DNA from 4 places in the Alkalibacterium indicireducens genome. Region 2 is predicted to be linked to each of the others. Evidence: riboswitches for the same ligand, from Rfam matches in the RefSeq annotation. Region 2 holds a riboswitch; each other region holds the start of a gene.

Region 1 (3,649 bases), on a different contig from region 2:
CTCCTCTTGCCTCTGATGAGAGCGAGCTGGACCGGACAGATCTCTCATTAGTCGACAGTTCGTCCGTTAAAGTCCCTGGAATCAGAGAAGCCCTGATCCGCTTTGAAACCACTCTGTATCAGCATATTCCCATCGTAGACGAATCTGGAGAGGTTGTAACCGACCACTTCCTTCTTAAAGTGACCGATGTGCACATCGATCCAGCCGTATATGATTCTGAGAAGGAATATATCCTCCCCGAACACCTTGAACCAGTGGCTCGATTGTCTGGAAATGCCTATTCTGAAATAGGAAAAGTATTTACCATTGTTCGGCCACAGAACTGATTGAGCATTAGTCAGATTTATCTCGCTGATTCTGAATGTAAATTTTCCGATCAGCTGAACTGCCTGGCACAAATGTGATGAACGCTGGTATTTATACACACTAGAGATCAAAAAAAAAGCCTCAAGAATATCCTTTCCGAGGCTTTTTTAGTGTGTTATTTAGAAGAAACAGAACCGATTTCTGCGCCTTTTTGGGTTTCTCCAGTAGTTGACAGGTCATAATCTCCTACTTGATCCATGTTGGTGAAAACGATGATGACTGTGTTTTCTTTACCGGCAGCTTTCAGGCCTTCAAGGTCTACTGTAGAAATTTTAGTTTCCGGTGTAACCGTGTCGCCTTCTTTGACTAAAGTGTCAAATGGTCCGCCTTCAAGTTCTACAGTGTCGATACCGATGTGAATCAGAACTTCTATGCCGTTATCCAGCTCAAGTCCAACTGCGTGCTGAGTCGGAAAGACACTGACAACCTTACCTGAAGCTGGTGAATAGATGTCGCCATCGCTTGGTACAACACCAAACCCGTCTCCCATCATTTTCTGTGAAAAGACCGGATCATCCACTTCATCGATTGGAATAACTTTTCCATTAACAGGGTTGCTTAATACGACTTTCGTTTCTTTAGGTTCATTCCCTTTTCCTTTTAAAAAGTCAAATACTCCCATATTTCTCCCTACTTTCTTAATATTTTGTGCTGACAGTATACATAATTTCCTATACGTATTCTATAAATAATAGTAACACATCCTAGTGTAAACAAAAACTAAAAAGATTTTGTGATGAATTCTTCATATTCTTATGGTTTTTTAACGCCTGTTTTTGTTAAGATGGAAGAGTTGAATTTAACTAAAAGGAGATATGACTGTGTTATTAGAATTAATAAAGTCCATCATACTGGGCGTAGTACAAGGAATTACAGAATGGCTCCCTGTCAGCAGCACCGGACACATGATCCTGGTAGACGAGTTTCTCATACTTAATACTACTGACGAATTCAAGGAAATGTTCCTTGTAGTCATTCAGCTGGCTTCCATTATGGCGGTAGTTCTGCTTTATTTTAAAAAACTTAACCCCTTTGACTCAGGTAAAAATGATCTGCAGAAAAAAGAAACCTGGCATATTTGGTACAAAGTACTTATCGGTATCATTCCTGCAGGAGTATTCGGCATACTGTTTGAAGATGCCATCCATGACCTTTTCTATAACTGGATTACAGTAGCAGTAGCCCTCATCATCTATGGGGTCGCATTTATCGTAATAGAGAAACGTAATGAAGGAAAGATTCCAACTATAGCAACTTGGGAAGATTTAAATTATAAAGTCGCCCTCATGATTGGTTTCTTTCAGGTGCTTGCTCTGATTCCAGGTACATCCCGTTCAGGTGCAACTATTGTCGGGGCCATCCTTATTGGAACAGCCCGTCCGATTGCTGCTGAATATTCTTTCTTCCTGTCCATACCCGTGATGATGGGTGCAAGTCTGATCAAACTGCTGGGTTTCGGCTTTACTTTCACATTAGAAGAATTGCTCATTCTGATCGTCGGCTGTATTGTATCTTTCCTGGTATCAATCTTTGCAATCAAATTCCTAATGAACTATATCCGTCGAAATGACTTCAGCTCATTCGGCTGGTACAGGATAGCTGTAGGTTTCGTCGTCATCGGATACTTCTGGCTGATTGGGTAAATCATTTAGTTCTGTTCCTTTTTTCTTGCGATACGAGGACACATATGCCATAATGACTTTGAAAGATAATTGAATATCTCTTTCACTAGGGGAGCCGCTGACGGCTGAGAAAAGCAATGCTTTGACCCTTGGAACCTGATCTGGTTAACTCCAGCGTAGGGAAGTGGAGCTTAGATCATTATGTATGGAGTGTTTTAAACGACTCTCCAACGTTCATCATGACTTTTAAGTTATGCCGCCCTGCAGATTAGCAGAGCGGCTTTTTTTGCAGTCAGATAACTTAAATATATTGATGAAGTTAAATGCGTAGATCCATTCCCATTCTTCTCGCGCCCTTCACTTCCTGTATCAGTCCGCTTTTCTCAGTCGGTGTTCTTCTTGTTCGTCTTGTTCTTTTGGTTCGTCTGCCCGTCAGCTATAGTTCTTTTAAGCAGAGACCATAAAGTCCGCAAATTGTAATTACCATACTACTGGAGGCTAAACCATGTCATTTACCGAAGAATTAAGGCAAGAAGCTGATTCAATATTCCAGTCTATTTTCAGACATCCATTCGTACAAGGAATAGGATCTGGAAAGCTTGAAGCTGAACAGCTTATACACTATGTCAAACAGGATTTTGAATACTTAAATACCTTTAATCAAGTATACGGTATAGCTATTTCAAAAAGTGTACTTAGAGAAGATATGGCAGTTTTTAACAATCAGATCACTTTTATTCTGGATGCTGAAGTACATCCTCACACTAATTTCTGTCAGGTAGCTGGTGTCAGATACGAAGATTTGCAATACGAACCTCTAGCACCGTCTGCCCATCATTACACCCGTCACATGCTTGATGTCGCCCAGCGAGGAAGTTTTGGAGAGATCCTCGCTGTTCTGCTCCCTTGTCCGTGGACGTATCTGGAAATCGCTCATTACCTTAAAGAGAATTTTTCTATAGATGAGGCTCATCCTTTTGCTGAATGGATTTCCTTCTATGCAAAAAATGAAGTGGATACGATTATCAATACATTCAGAACACGTCTTGATGCTTATGCCGAAACAGCTTCTGACACTGAGAAAGCCATCATGAAGGAAGCTTTTGTCAAAAGCTGTCAGCTGGAATGGATGTTCTGGAATATGGCATATGAGATTGAAAAGTGGCCGGTCTGAGTAAGCGTTCTGAGTGAGGAAACAGGTGGAATTGACTTGGTCAGCTAGTTTACGACCCTACTCGAGGTCGAGATTGTAATTGAGTGTGTTCTAAGACTCATCATACAGCCTACTCATCCAATCCAAAAGCTAAAATGTCCATACCCATACACTAAATTTCTAATTTGAGTATAGAAAAAGCCGTCAAATCGAGTGGAAATTTCCCTGACTCGATTTGACGGCTTTTATTTTGACTAATCAGCACATGATGAAACAACCTAGAATTTTTCATATCACTGAATAAGGAATCCTTTTAACGTAATTCCGAAAGAAGTCTCCCACTTCTAAGCGTATGGGTGCGAAGCACCAGTGAAAGTGGGAGATGAATTTCGGTCAAGCGATAGCTTGAAGTGGTTAATCTGTCCTTTTTGTTGTATACTATCTCATCTTTAACACCCAAAACCCCGATAAATCCCTACACTAAGGGATTTACCGGGGTTTAAAAATG
Region 2 (3,649 bases):
TCACAATTCTTTTTTTATTTAATCACTTATTTTTTTAATCGCTGCACTGCATCTATTACTGAAACGGCTCGTGTGATAGACGACACGACCGCTACCCCATCGACTCCTGTTGCCCAGACGTCTCTAACATTTGAAGGGTTGATGCCGCCAATTGCCACAGCAGGAAGGTGATCTCGTCCAGTCATCGCGTCCTTGATACCTTTCAGACCGATTACGTCTTCATGGTCCTGCTTGGATAATGGCGTGAAAGCCGGACCGATCCCTGCGTAATCCAGTCCACTGATTGTCTCTGCTTCTTTGAATTGTGAGACATTATTGGTAGACAAGCCTATGATAAATCGGTCTCCCCATTTTGAAATCAGATCTTGAATCGGATAATCCCCCTGACCGACATGGATCCCGTCAGCCTCCAGCTTGAGGGCAAGGTCGACATCATCATTAACTATGAATGGTACATTATACTGTCTACACAGAAGCTGACAGACCTGTGCCATTTTCACCCGAGCAGCAGGGGCAGTTTCCAGGCTGTCTTTTCCTTTTTCTCTGAACTGAAAACAAGTTATACCTGCCTGAAGAGCTTCCTCAAGGGTATGGATGAGCGACTTTTCTTTGCAGTCCTGCGTGCCGGCAATAAAGTAAATTTCCAGCATAGCTTTAATATCTCGTGTCATTCGTGTTCCTTTCTGTATGCCCAGTGATTCGTCGGTCCATGTCCATGTCCGATACCCAAGTGACTCCTGATTGCAGCCTGGATAAATTTCTTAGCTGTTCGTACGGACTCTTCCACTGAATGCCCTTTTCCTAACTCTGCAGCAATGCAGGCAGCAAAGGTACAGCCAGTTCCGTGGGTTTCTTTCGTATCGATACGTTCTGAACGCAGCCATATCTGTTCACCGTTTTCAAGCATCAGCAGATCATCTGCATGGGACTCGTCCACTGCATGTCCTCCTTTTATGACAATATTTCTACACCCTTTTTCCTGCAATCGTTCGGCTGCCTTGACCATATCTTCTTTTGAAGAAATGGACATGTCAGCCAGTGCTTCTGCTTCAGGAATATTAGGTGTGATCACCATAGCGAGAGGAGCCAGGATTTCCCGCATGACAGAGATAGCACTCTTTTCCATTAATGGATGCCCGCCTTTAGCAATCATCACAGGATCAATAACTAGAGGAATAGACGCCACTTCTTTGTGTACTTCAGCTACTGCTTTCATATACTCCCCATTGACCAGCATTCCTGTCTTGATTGCAGCGACATTAAAATCAGACAGGACCGACGTCCACTGCTGCTTGACCATTTCGATCGGTACAGGGTGAACGCCCTGTACCCCAGTCGTATTTTGAGCTGTTATAGCCGTTATCACTGACATGCCAAAAACGTCACGTTCCTGAAAAGTTTTCAAGTCCGCTTGTATGCCTGCGCCTCCGCCACTGTCACTTCCTGCAATAGTCAGCACTTGTGGTATTTTACTTTTACTCATTGGATTATCCTTTCTATTCGTGTGTGTTTAGTCAGGTCGTCATCTGTTAGACTATGGAGCACATCGATCAGTGCCGCCCTGAAACTTCCCGGCCGATTTATGTTCGAGTCCGCCGCCCTCTCTCCAGCTATCCCGAAAGCGGCATGAGCAAGTACAACTCGACTGAGCATGTCAGATTCATCTACTACTCCAAGGAAAGCTCCGATGATTCCGCTCATCATACAGCCACTTCCAGTGATCTTTGCCATCAGCTGATCGCCATTCGAAACAGCAAATACTCTTGTGCCATCTGTGACAATATCCGTCTTTCCGGATACAGCTACAATACAGTGTCTTTTCTTAGCCAAGCTGACTGCAACATCCACTGGCGAGGTGGCTTCATCTTTGGAATCCACTCCTTTTGACTGCCAGCTGACACCGACTAGAGACGCAATTTCTGATGCATTGCCTCGAATCACCGTCATGTCAACATTTTCAAAAAGTTTTTGAGCTGATTGTTTTCTAAAAGTCGTTGCTCCGACACCAACAGGATCCAGAATGACCGGTTTGCCTTGAGCGTTTGCCTGTCGTCCGGCCAGAATCATGCTTTCCAGTGAATCAGAAGTCAGTGTACCCATATTAATGACGAGGGCCTCGGCCATACCCGTTACTTCTTCGACCTCTTCTTTTGCAATTGCCATAATGGGTGACGCACCAATGGCCAGCAGCACATTGGCAACATCATTAGCGACAACCTGATTAGTGATCGTGTGTACCAGCGGATTCTGGTCTTTAATGTGTAAAATAGCATGGTCAGAATTCATCTTGACCCCCCTGTTTGTGTTATGTAGACAAAAAATCTTCCACCAGGCACGTGGAAGATTTTAGTATAGTCAAGCATTCGTCTGTCTCCTGCTTGAAACATACATCTCCCTTCGCTAGCATTACCTAGATCAGGTCATGGGTCAGGTCTTACCTTTCTCAGCCTTTAAGCTCCCCTGATGATATCAGACTTCATTACTACCAGTTTATCATAGTTTCGGTAAACAGACTAGGAAACCCTATCTAAGCTAGCTTCTGAATTTTAAAATACACTTATAGAAAAGAGAGCACAGATCCTGTCTGCGCCCTCTAACTTATTATCCGTGGTATTCGCCTTTAGTAGCAATGTTTTCCTTATTTATTTCGTTGATGATCACAGTCACTGCTTCTTTAGGTGCACCCGTATGGGTCTCAACTGCTTTTACAACGTCTCTGATCAGCCCTTCTTTCTGTTCTTTAGAACGGCCTTCAATCATTTCTACATGTACGATCGGCATCTCATCTGCCTCCTTTCGCTTGTTTAATGCGCATCACGATCCAGCAAGATTTCAGCTTATTCAGCAAAAGGATCTGTATTAAGCGAATTGAACACTGAATCATCAATGTCTGTTACCAGAAGCAGCCAGTTATCCTCTTTGTCAGATGAGTTCAGTAAGTCAGGCTCATCTTCAACTTCAACGTGGACTTCCTTAACTGTCACGTCAAAAGGTATTGTCAGCTCAGTCACTGCTTTAGCCCCTTCAGCATTGATAATGGCCTCTCCTGCTTTCAGATTCCCAGGTTCTGTACTGATTTCCACGAACATGACTTCTCCTAAATCGTCCTGGCCCTTTTCGGATAGACCGATGCGATAATCTGATGGCGATAATTTCTCGATCCACAATCCATTAGCGTGATATTTAATTGACATCTTTCTGCTCTCCTTTACTCCAGACACGTTCGTACTCATCGATTTTAAAGCCTGATGTATATGTGTCTCCTTCAATGGCAAACGGTCTTTTGACTACCATCCCGTTTGAGGACAGCCACTCCGCTGCTTCTTCTACAGACATTTCCGGAAGTTTTTCTTTAAGGTTCTGTTCTCTGTAAACATTTCCGCTCGTATTAAAAAAAGATTTGATCGAGCGATCAGTGTCTGACAGGATCCTTACCCAGCTTTCTTTTGACGGGGTCTCCTCCAGCAGACTAATTTCCTGGTAAGGTACTGACTGCTCTTCCAGCCAGTTTTTCGCTTTTCTGCACGTTGAACAACGTGGGTGACAATAAAATTTCATAACGTCCCTCCTAGTTATCTTTTTCAATTATAGACCACTTGAGTCAAAAAATAAATGGGAGGCTTCCAGTGGTGAATGACTGTGCTGATGT
Region 3 (3,649 bases), on a different contig from region 2:
CTTGCCAAAAGCGATCCCCAGCTTGACTCAGGAAGAGTTCATCGATTTCCATACCAAGTACTATCATCCGACAAATTCACTGACGATCGTCTACGGTGACGCTGATCTGTCCACTGTGTTCGATGCGCTGGATGAGTACTTTACTGGAAAAGGTAAAGGAGACGCAGTCGATCTTACACTGACTATTGCTGAACCGGAAGCGAAAGTATTTGAAGAAACCTACTCGATCACTGAAGGTGATGATCCAGAAGGAAAAGACTATCTGGCCTTAGGCTGGCATGTACTGGAACCTGAAGATACATTGGACCTTTACGGCATGAAAGTCCTGGAGGAAATCCTCTTCGGACACAGTCAGGCACCTCTTCAAAAAGCTCTTTTGGATGCTGAGATAGGTGGAGATATCGAAAGTGATGTAGCAGATATCGGGTATCCGACAGCCTTCATTATTTCTGCCAAATATGCAGACAGCAAGAATCTTGACCGATTCAAGGAAGTGACCGAGAGCACACTTAAAGATATCGTCGACAAGGGACTCGACCAGGCTATAGTAAAGGCTGCTTTAAACAAGATTACCTTCCAGACAAAAGAAGCCGTAATTTCTGAGGACAACCCGCGTGGCGTCATTTATGCGATCAATGCCTTGAGCACCTGGCTGTATGACCATTCGCCTTTTGATCGCCTGCAGTTCTCCAAATACCTTGAAGAACTGGCTGAGCTTGCAGAAGACGGATACTTTGAAAAGCTGATCGAACGCAAACTTCTGAATAATACACACCGGGTCGAACTGATTCTGAAAGCTGAACCTGGAAAGAGCGACAAACAGGAAGCACAGACGCTGGAAAGTCTTCAGAAATTCAAAGCCGGACTGTCTGAGGAAGAGCTGCAGGCAATCGTTGACAAGACGCAGCAGCTGATCGAACGTCAGGAAACACCGGACAGACCGGAAGACCTGGAGAAGATTCCAACGCTGACAAGAGACGATCTGACAACGGACGAACCGGACTATCCTCTGGCCATCGATTCATTGTTTGACGGAACGGAATTCTATTATTCCGAGCAGTTCACGTCAGGCATCGATTATGTCAGTCTCTACTTTGACATCAGTGACTTTTCTGCAGATGACTATGCTGCTTTGAGTCTTCTGAGTGATTTACTTGGTGAACTGGACACCGATAAGTACGATGCAGCTGCCCTTCAGACGGAAATGGATACCCACACCGGTGGCATCAACGGAACCGTCACGATATATGAAGATCAGGAAGGCAAGCTCACCCCTTACTTCGTCTTGAGCGGTAAGGCACTGAGTGAACAGCTGACAGAACTCGTTGATCTGATGAAAGAGATCATGACGACTACTCGCTTCGATAATCAGAGCGAGATTCTGAAACAGATCCAGAGTTATATTTCTGATTTTGAGAACCGTGTAAACTTCAGAGCCCATGTCATTGCGGCAAACCGTGCCTTGAGCCAAGTGAAGCCTCTATCTAAGTTGGGTGAACACTTGAACGGCATCGATCAGTTCAATTACTTGAAAGCGACACGTGATGAGCTTAAATCAGAAAATGAGTCTAGCCTGAGCACTGACCTATTAGCCTTACTGGACAAGCTACTAAACAAACGTCGTCTGAATGCCCTATATATTGGAGACAAAGAACAGAGTGTTAAAGTCAAAGAGGCACTGAAAGACGCCTTTGCAGACTTGGAGGACAGTCCTCTAGGGGCAGCGGTCAGCCATGAAGCAGGTAAGAAGCAGAATGAAGCGTTTGTGACCGCACAGGACGTCAACTATGTCGCAGTTGCTGCGGACGCAACGGACCACCTGGAATTTAACGGAGCAACTCAGCTTCTGTCTACTATCTTCAGATATGACTACTTGTGGAACACGATCCGAGTAAAAGGCGGCGCGTACGGCTCGCTTTATATGCATCGCCGAAACGGCAATGTTGCGCTAGCTTCCTACCGGGATCCGAACATCACTAAGACATTGGAAACCTACGCCGGTCTGCCTGATTTCGTCAAGTCGATCGATCTGTCGGAATCTGAACTGCTGAAGTACATCATCGGGACGCTCAGTCCACTGGAACAGCCTAAATCAGCCCGTAATAAAGGGATGACGGCCTTCTCCAGATACAAACAAGGATTGACCAGTGAAGACATCCGACGTCTGAAAGCAGAGATTCTATCTGCAGACGCTCAGTCATTAAATGATCTGGCTGACGCGTATCAGGCGGTGCTTGAGAACCGCTCTGTGGCAGTCATCGGGAACAAGACTCAAATCGATAAGGAAAAAGACCTGTTCGACGCAGTCTATGAACTGTACTAAATCACTTTTAGGGAATGGGGCTGGGAAATAACTAGCTGAATTAGAAGACACCGTCAAATCTAGGAAAAATGATCCTTGATTTGACGGTGTTTTTAATTACTCAGATTTATAAATTATTACTAAAAGGTGACTTTTTTCCCATCCCCTTTTTCATTATTATTATATAATTGGCTTCTACTTTATACTGTCCAGTTCTTTATGTTACACTTCATTTAGATTAAGGAAATGATTAAAGACATGATCAAAAAAAGCATAGCTTAGTTAAATTGAAGGGGGACTCAGACGAGTTGAGAAGGTTATGCCTGACCCTTTGAACCTGTTAGTTCAGACTATCGTAGGGATTAATTGACCATATTTCACTCCCTTATGATGCCTGTCATGACGACTGAGCATCTTTTTTGTTCTGTGTCGATCGAAAGGATGAAAAGATGACCCGACTTGAAGAAATCAGAAAACAGATTAGACAGACAGTCACTGACGTCAAAGAGACGAACCCGATGGCCGGTTCGATTACCAATTCTGTCACGATCAACCTTGTGGCCAATACACAGATCGCAGTAGGCGGATCGGCAGCCATGGTCTACCTCCCGGATGAAGGTCAGTTTCTGGCCAAAGCAGGAGGAGCCACCTACATCAATATGGGAACGATGCTTCCAAATTATGAAGAGACGCTTCCGCTAGCTGTAAAGACTTTGAAAAAAGAGGATAAACCGTGGGTACTGGATCCGGTCGCTATCGGGATAGGCCAACTGCGCACAGCCATGCTGAAACTTTTCAAGGATTACAAACCGGACATCATCAAAGGAAATGCATCAGAAATAATCGCACTTGCAGGATTATGGCATCTTGAAGGAGGGAAAGGTGAATCTAAAGTCAGAGGCGTGGACTCGACCAATCACGTTGATGAAGCAAAAGCCGCAGCTGTATCGATCGCCCGCTGGACAGACGGAGCAGTCATCATTTCAGGAGAAATCGATCTGGTCACTGACGGGGAATATGTGGCTACATGCCGGGGCGGGTCCCATTTCCTCGGAAAAATCACTGGTGGCGGATGTGCACTAGGCGGAGCTGCTTCGATCTATCTGACGTCCAGTACACCGTTCATTGCTGCCTTGACCGCCGTATCAGTCTTCAACCTGGCAGGGGAGCGGGCTGAAGAACAAACCGATGCACCCGCAAGTTTTCAAGTGGCCTTTTTAGATGAACTCTACAAGGCAACACCCGAAGACATTGCAGACTATCATTTTGAAATGGAGGGATTTTAACGTAATTCCGAAAGAAGTCTCCCACTTCTAAACGTATGGGTACGAAGCACCAGTGAAAGTG
Region 4 (3,649 bases), on a different contig from region 2:
AATTAGTGACATGAGAGACTCCTTTTTAAAATTAGTTAATTAAGGTCAGTATACCTGATAAGTAGGCATTTGCCTATATCTATGCTATACTGAAACTGTTAAGCACATAACGGGCGAACGTACATAGGTGAAATAAACTATAAAATCAAATGCTGTAACAAGCGTATTAGAGGTGGAAGATTGTGAGTAATATAAAGATTATTCCTCTTGGAGGAGTAAGAGAAAATGGTAAAAATCTGTATGTACTGGAATCTGGAGACGATATTTTCGTCTTGGACTGTGGACTGATGTATCCTGAAGATGAACTGTTCGGAATCGATGCGGTCATTCCTGATTTCAGTTATCTTGAAGAAAACAAAGACAAAATTACCGGAGTCTTTCTGACTCATGGCCATGAAGATGCAATTGGCGCACTGCCTTATTTCCTTGATACATTTAATGTTCCTGTATTCGGTTCAGAGCTGACTATAGCTTTAGCTAAGCTGTTTGTGGGTCAGTCTAATCTGTCGACATCCTTCGATGACTATCATGTGATCGATGAACACACTGAAATCGACTTTAATGGAACAACAGTCAAATTCTTCCGTACGACCCATACGATTCCAGATTCAATGGGAATCGCCGTTCATACAGAAGAAGGAAACATTGTCTACACCGGGAACTTCAAGTTCGATCAGAGTTCTCAGGACATGTACAGAACAGATCTTTCTCAGATCGCAGACTTAGGTAAAGAAGGCGTTCTGGCCCTGCTGAGTGATTCTGGGGACGCAGAAAGTCAGACTGAAAATGTGTCTGAGAAAAAAGTCCAGGAAGAAGTGCTTGATATCTTTCAGGATACCAGCAGCAGGATTATCGTGGCTGCAGTAGCAAGCAATATTTTAAGAATTCAGCAGGTTTTAAATGCGGCGCACAGTTCAGGTAGAAAAGTGTTCATCACTGGAAAGAACCTGGAAGCTATTCTAGAAACAGCCATGGATCTTGACAAGCTGACACTGCCTGATGAACATCTGATTGAACCTATCAGTAAAATCGATAAATATGATGACGACGAAATTCTGGTTCTCGAAACGGGATCAGCGGGTGAGCCAATCAAAACACTCAACCGTATGGCTACATCTAATCATGATCAGGTGAACATCAAAGAAGGGGATCTTGTGTTTATTGCTACCAGCCCATCTACAGCAATGGAAGTCATGGTAGCTGAGACAGAAAACCTGATTTATAGAGCCGGTGGGACAGTAGTCAAGTTATCCAGCAGACTGAAAGCGTCCGGGCATGCGACGCCTAATGATCTGCAGCTGATGATCAACCTGCTGAGACCGACTTACTTCATACCGATTCAGGGTGAATACAGAATGCTTGCTGCCCATGCAGACCTGGCAAATGAGACAGGAATCCCTTATCAGAATATCTTTATTTTGAGTAATGGTGACGTCGTTAGCTATGCTAAAAATAAAATGACACAAAGCGGACAGGTATCTGCAGATAATACACTGATCGACGGGATAGGTATCGGTGATATCGGGAACATTGTCTTGCGTGACAGACGTCTGTTGTCAGAAGATGGTATTTTCGTTGCAGTAGTTACAATCGACCGTAAAAAGCAGCGTATCGTGTCTGATCCTCATATCGTTACGCGCGGATTTGTATTTGTAAAAGAGAGTCAGGATCTGATTAATGAATCGACGGAAATAGTGAAGAGTATAGTCAAAAAAAATCTCAAGCATAACGATTTTGACTGGGGTTCAATCAAACAGGATATTCGTGAAGGCCTGAATAACCACCTGTTCAAGAAAACGAAGAGAAGACCGATCATTCTTCCAGTAATTATGGAAGTCAATCAGAACAGACGCTTTACGAGATAATTATTTTGTATATAATTAAATATCAGATACTGTACTAGGGGAGTCAATATATTGGCTGAGAGTGAACTGTGAGTTCAGACCCTTAGAACCTGTACGTTCATACGTGCGCAGGAAGAGTACTTAACTGAGATCGACAGATCAGAGTAGGCACAAGCGCGCTCTCATAAATGTCATAATCTCCTTCCCTAGTTCAGTAAACTAACTAGAGGAGGAGATTTTTTTATGCAGAACAGACAGTTGAGGATCTATCTTGAAGGGACTTTATTTGCCGCACTTGGGATGGTGCTCTCCTGGATTCCCTCAGGAATAGGGTCGTCATTCAGTGTTTCCTTAGGCATGATTCCGTTGACTTTCTACGCTATCAGAAGAGGTTTGGGGCCAGGGATATTTGCCGGTTTTTTATGGGGGATCCTTCATTTTGTTACAGGATCGGTATACATGCTGAATGTGTATCAAGTCATTATTGAATACACAATCACCTATGCGAGCATTGGGCTGGCCGGATTCTACTCCAAAGACATTCTTGAGGGGATCAGAAACCAGAAAGGAAAACGGGTAAACATGACTATCGTCGCTGCTGTTCTAGTTGGAGCTGCCGCTCGGTATTTCTGGCACTTTATAGCCGGCTGGATATTCTGGGGAGACTATGCTTTATGGGGACTCAGTGCCTTTACATTTTCTCTAGTCATGAACGGTCTGAGTATGATCTCGACCGCCTTAGTGACCATGATCGTATTGCTGATGCTGTATGACCGGTCTCCACTGATTTTTGTTCCTAAAGGGAAATAACTGTTGCCGGCTTAAGATAGTGGACAGGAGGTTACAGGCTAATGTACACTAAGATAAATAACATTACCTTAGTGTATGAAGGAGACCTGTATGACGATTTTAAGCACGATTTTCTGGGGGTTTATTTTTCTGAACTCGGCTTTAGCCATATTTACTGTGTTTAAAGAAAAGGAACGGGACATCGCAGCGATCTGGGCCTGGCTGCTGGTCATTACGATGCTGCCAGGTTTCGGATTTGTGATCTATCTGTTTTTAGGAAGAAAAATATCAAAGGAATCTATTTTTGATCTTCGAAGTCAGGACCGCATCGGGATGCCTCAGCTGGTCGAGTCACAGAAGAGTCTGATCGAATCAGAGAACCTTGATGTTCCTGAATCAAATTATCAGGATAAGACATTTGAAATGGTCCGTTTATTTCTGGAAAGTAATCAGGCTGTTTTAACAAAAGGCAATAAAGTAAGAATTATAAGTGATGGAGAGGAAAAATTCGACCAGCTCATAAGAGATATTGAGAAAGCAGAGCATCATATTCATGTGACGTATTATATCTTTAGAGGGGATAATATAGGTCTGAGACTCTTGAGGGCTCTAGAAGAAAAAGCGAAACAGGGAGTTGAGGTCAAAGTATTGTACGACCCGGTTGGTGCCCGAGTACTGGGCAAAGATTTCTTCAACAAACTGAGAACATACGGCGGCCATGCTGAACCGTTTTTCGGCTCGAAATTTTTCCTGATCAACCTGCGTCTAAACTATAGAAATCACCGGAAAATCGTAGTGGTTGACGGAAAAGTCGGCTACACTGGAGGATTTAACGTTGGCGATGATTATCTGGGTATGTACGAAAAAATGGGCTACTGGAGAGATACCCATCTAAGAATAGAGGGAAATGGTGTGCTTACTCTGCAGACTCGATTTTTAATGGACTGGAACGCATCATCTAAAGACAAGCAAGTAAACTATGGGGAAGTTTATTTCCCGTTTTCAAGTCTAAAAGG

Evidence for each region. A riboswitch is a leader RNA that binds a small molecule or an ion and turns the genes downstream of it on or off. The one in region 2 is predicted to bind thiamine pyrophosphate.
Region 1: linked by a shared signal. The riboswitch ahead of tenA (thiaminase II) and the one ahead of thiM (hydroxyethylthiazole kinase) in region 2 are both predicted to bind thiamine pyrophosphate.
Region 3: linked by a shared signal. The riboswitch ahead of thiM (hydroxyethylthiazole kinase) and the one ahead of thiM (hydroxyethylthiazole kinase) in region 2 are both predicted to bind thiamine pyrophosphate.
Region 4: linked by a shared signal. The riboswitch ahead of thiT (energy-coupled thiamine transporter ThiT) and the one ahead of thiM (hydroxyethylthiazole kinase) in region 2 are both predicted to bind thiamine pyrophosphate.

What each region holds. Positions count from the first base shown of each region.
Region 1 covers NZ_BAAADA010000139.1:3-3,651, reverse strand. Annotated here, with positions in the region: gene ABFX15_RS08300 (flavin reductase family protein) at 1-326, shown strand, start outside; gene ABFX15_RS08295 (PTS sugar transporter subunit IIA) at 482-988, opposite strand; gene ABFX15_RS08290 (undecaprenyl-diphosphate phosphatase) at 1,182-2,009, shown strand; TPP riboswitch at 2,087-2,188, shown strand; gene tenA (thiaminase II) at 2,494-3,162, shown strand.
Region 2 covers NZ_BAAADA010000003.1:821-4,469, forward strand. Annotated here, with positions in the region: gene thiE (thiamine phosphate synthase) at 27-671, opposite strand; gene thiD (bifunctional hydroxymethylpyrimidine kinase/phosphomethylpyrimidine kinase) at 668-1,483, opposite strand; gene thiM (hydroxyethylthiazole kinase) at 1,480-2,286, opposite strand; TPP riboswitch at 2,376-2,472, opposite strand; gene ABFX15_RS00390 (2-hydroxymuconate tautomerase) at 2,602-2,781, opposite strand; gene ABFX15_RS00395 (glycine cleavage system H family protein) at 2,838-3,194, opposite strand; gene ABFX15_RS00400 (arsenate reductase family protein) at 3,184-3,558, opposite strand.
Region 3 covers NZ_BAAADA010000058.1:7,424-11,072, reverse strand. Annotated here, with positions in the region: gene ABFX15_RS04000 (insulinase family protein) at 1-2,323, shown strand, start outside; TPP riboswitch at 2,584-2,681, shown strand; gene thiM (hydroxyethylthiazole kinase) at 2,752-3,588, shown strand.
Region 4 covers NZ_BAAADA010000078.1:5,111-8,759, reverse strand. Annotated here, with positions in the region: gene ABFX15_RS04975 (biotin--[acetyl-CoA-carboxylase] ligase) at 1-12, opposite strand, end outside; gene ABFX15_RS04970 (ribonuclease J) at 183-1,865, shown strand; TPP riboswitch at 1,892-1,997, shown strand; gene thiT (energy-coupled thiamine transporter ThiT) at 2,088-2,654, shown strand; gene cls (cardiolipin synthase) at 2,745-3,649, shown strand, end outside.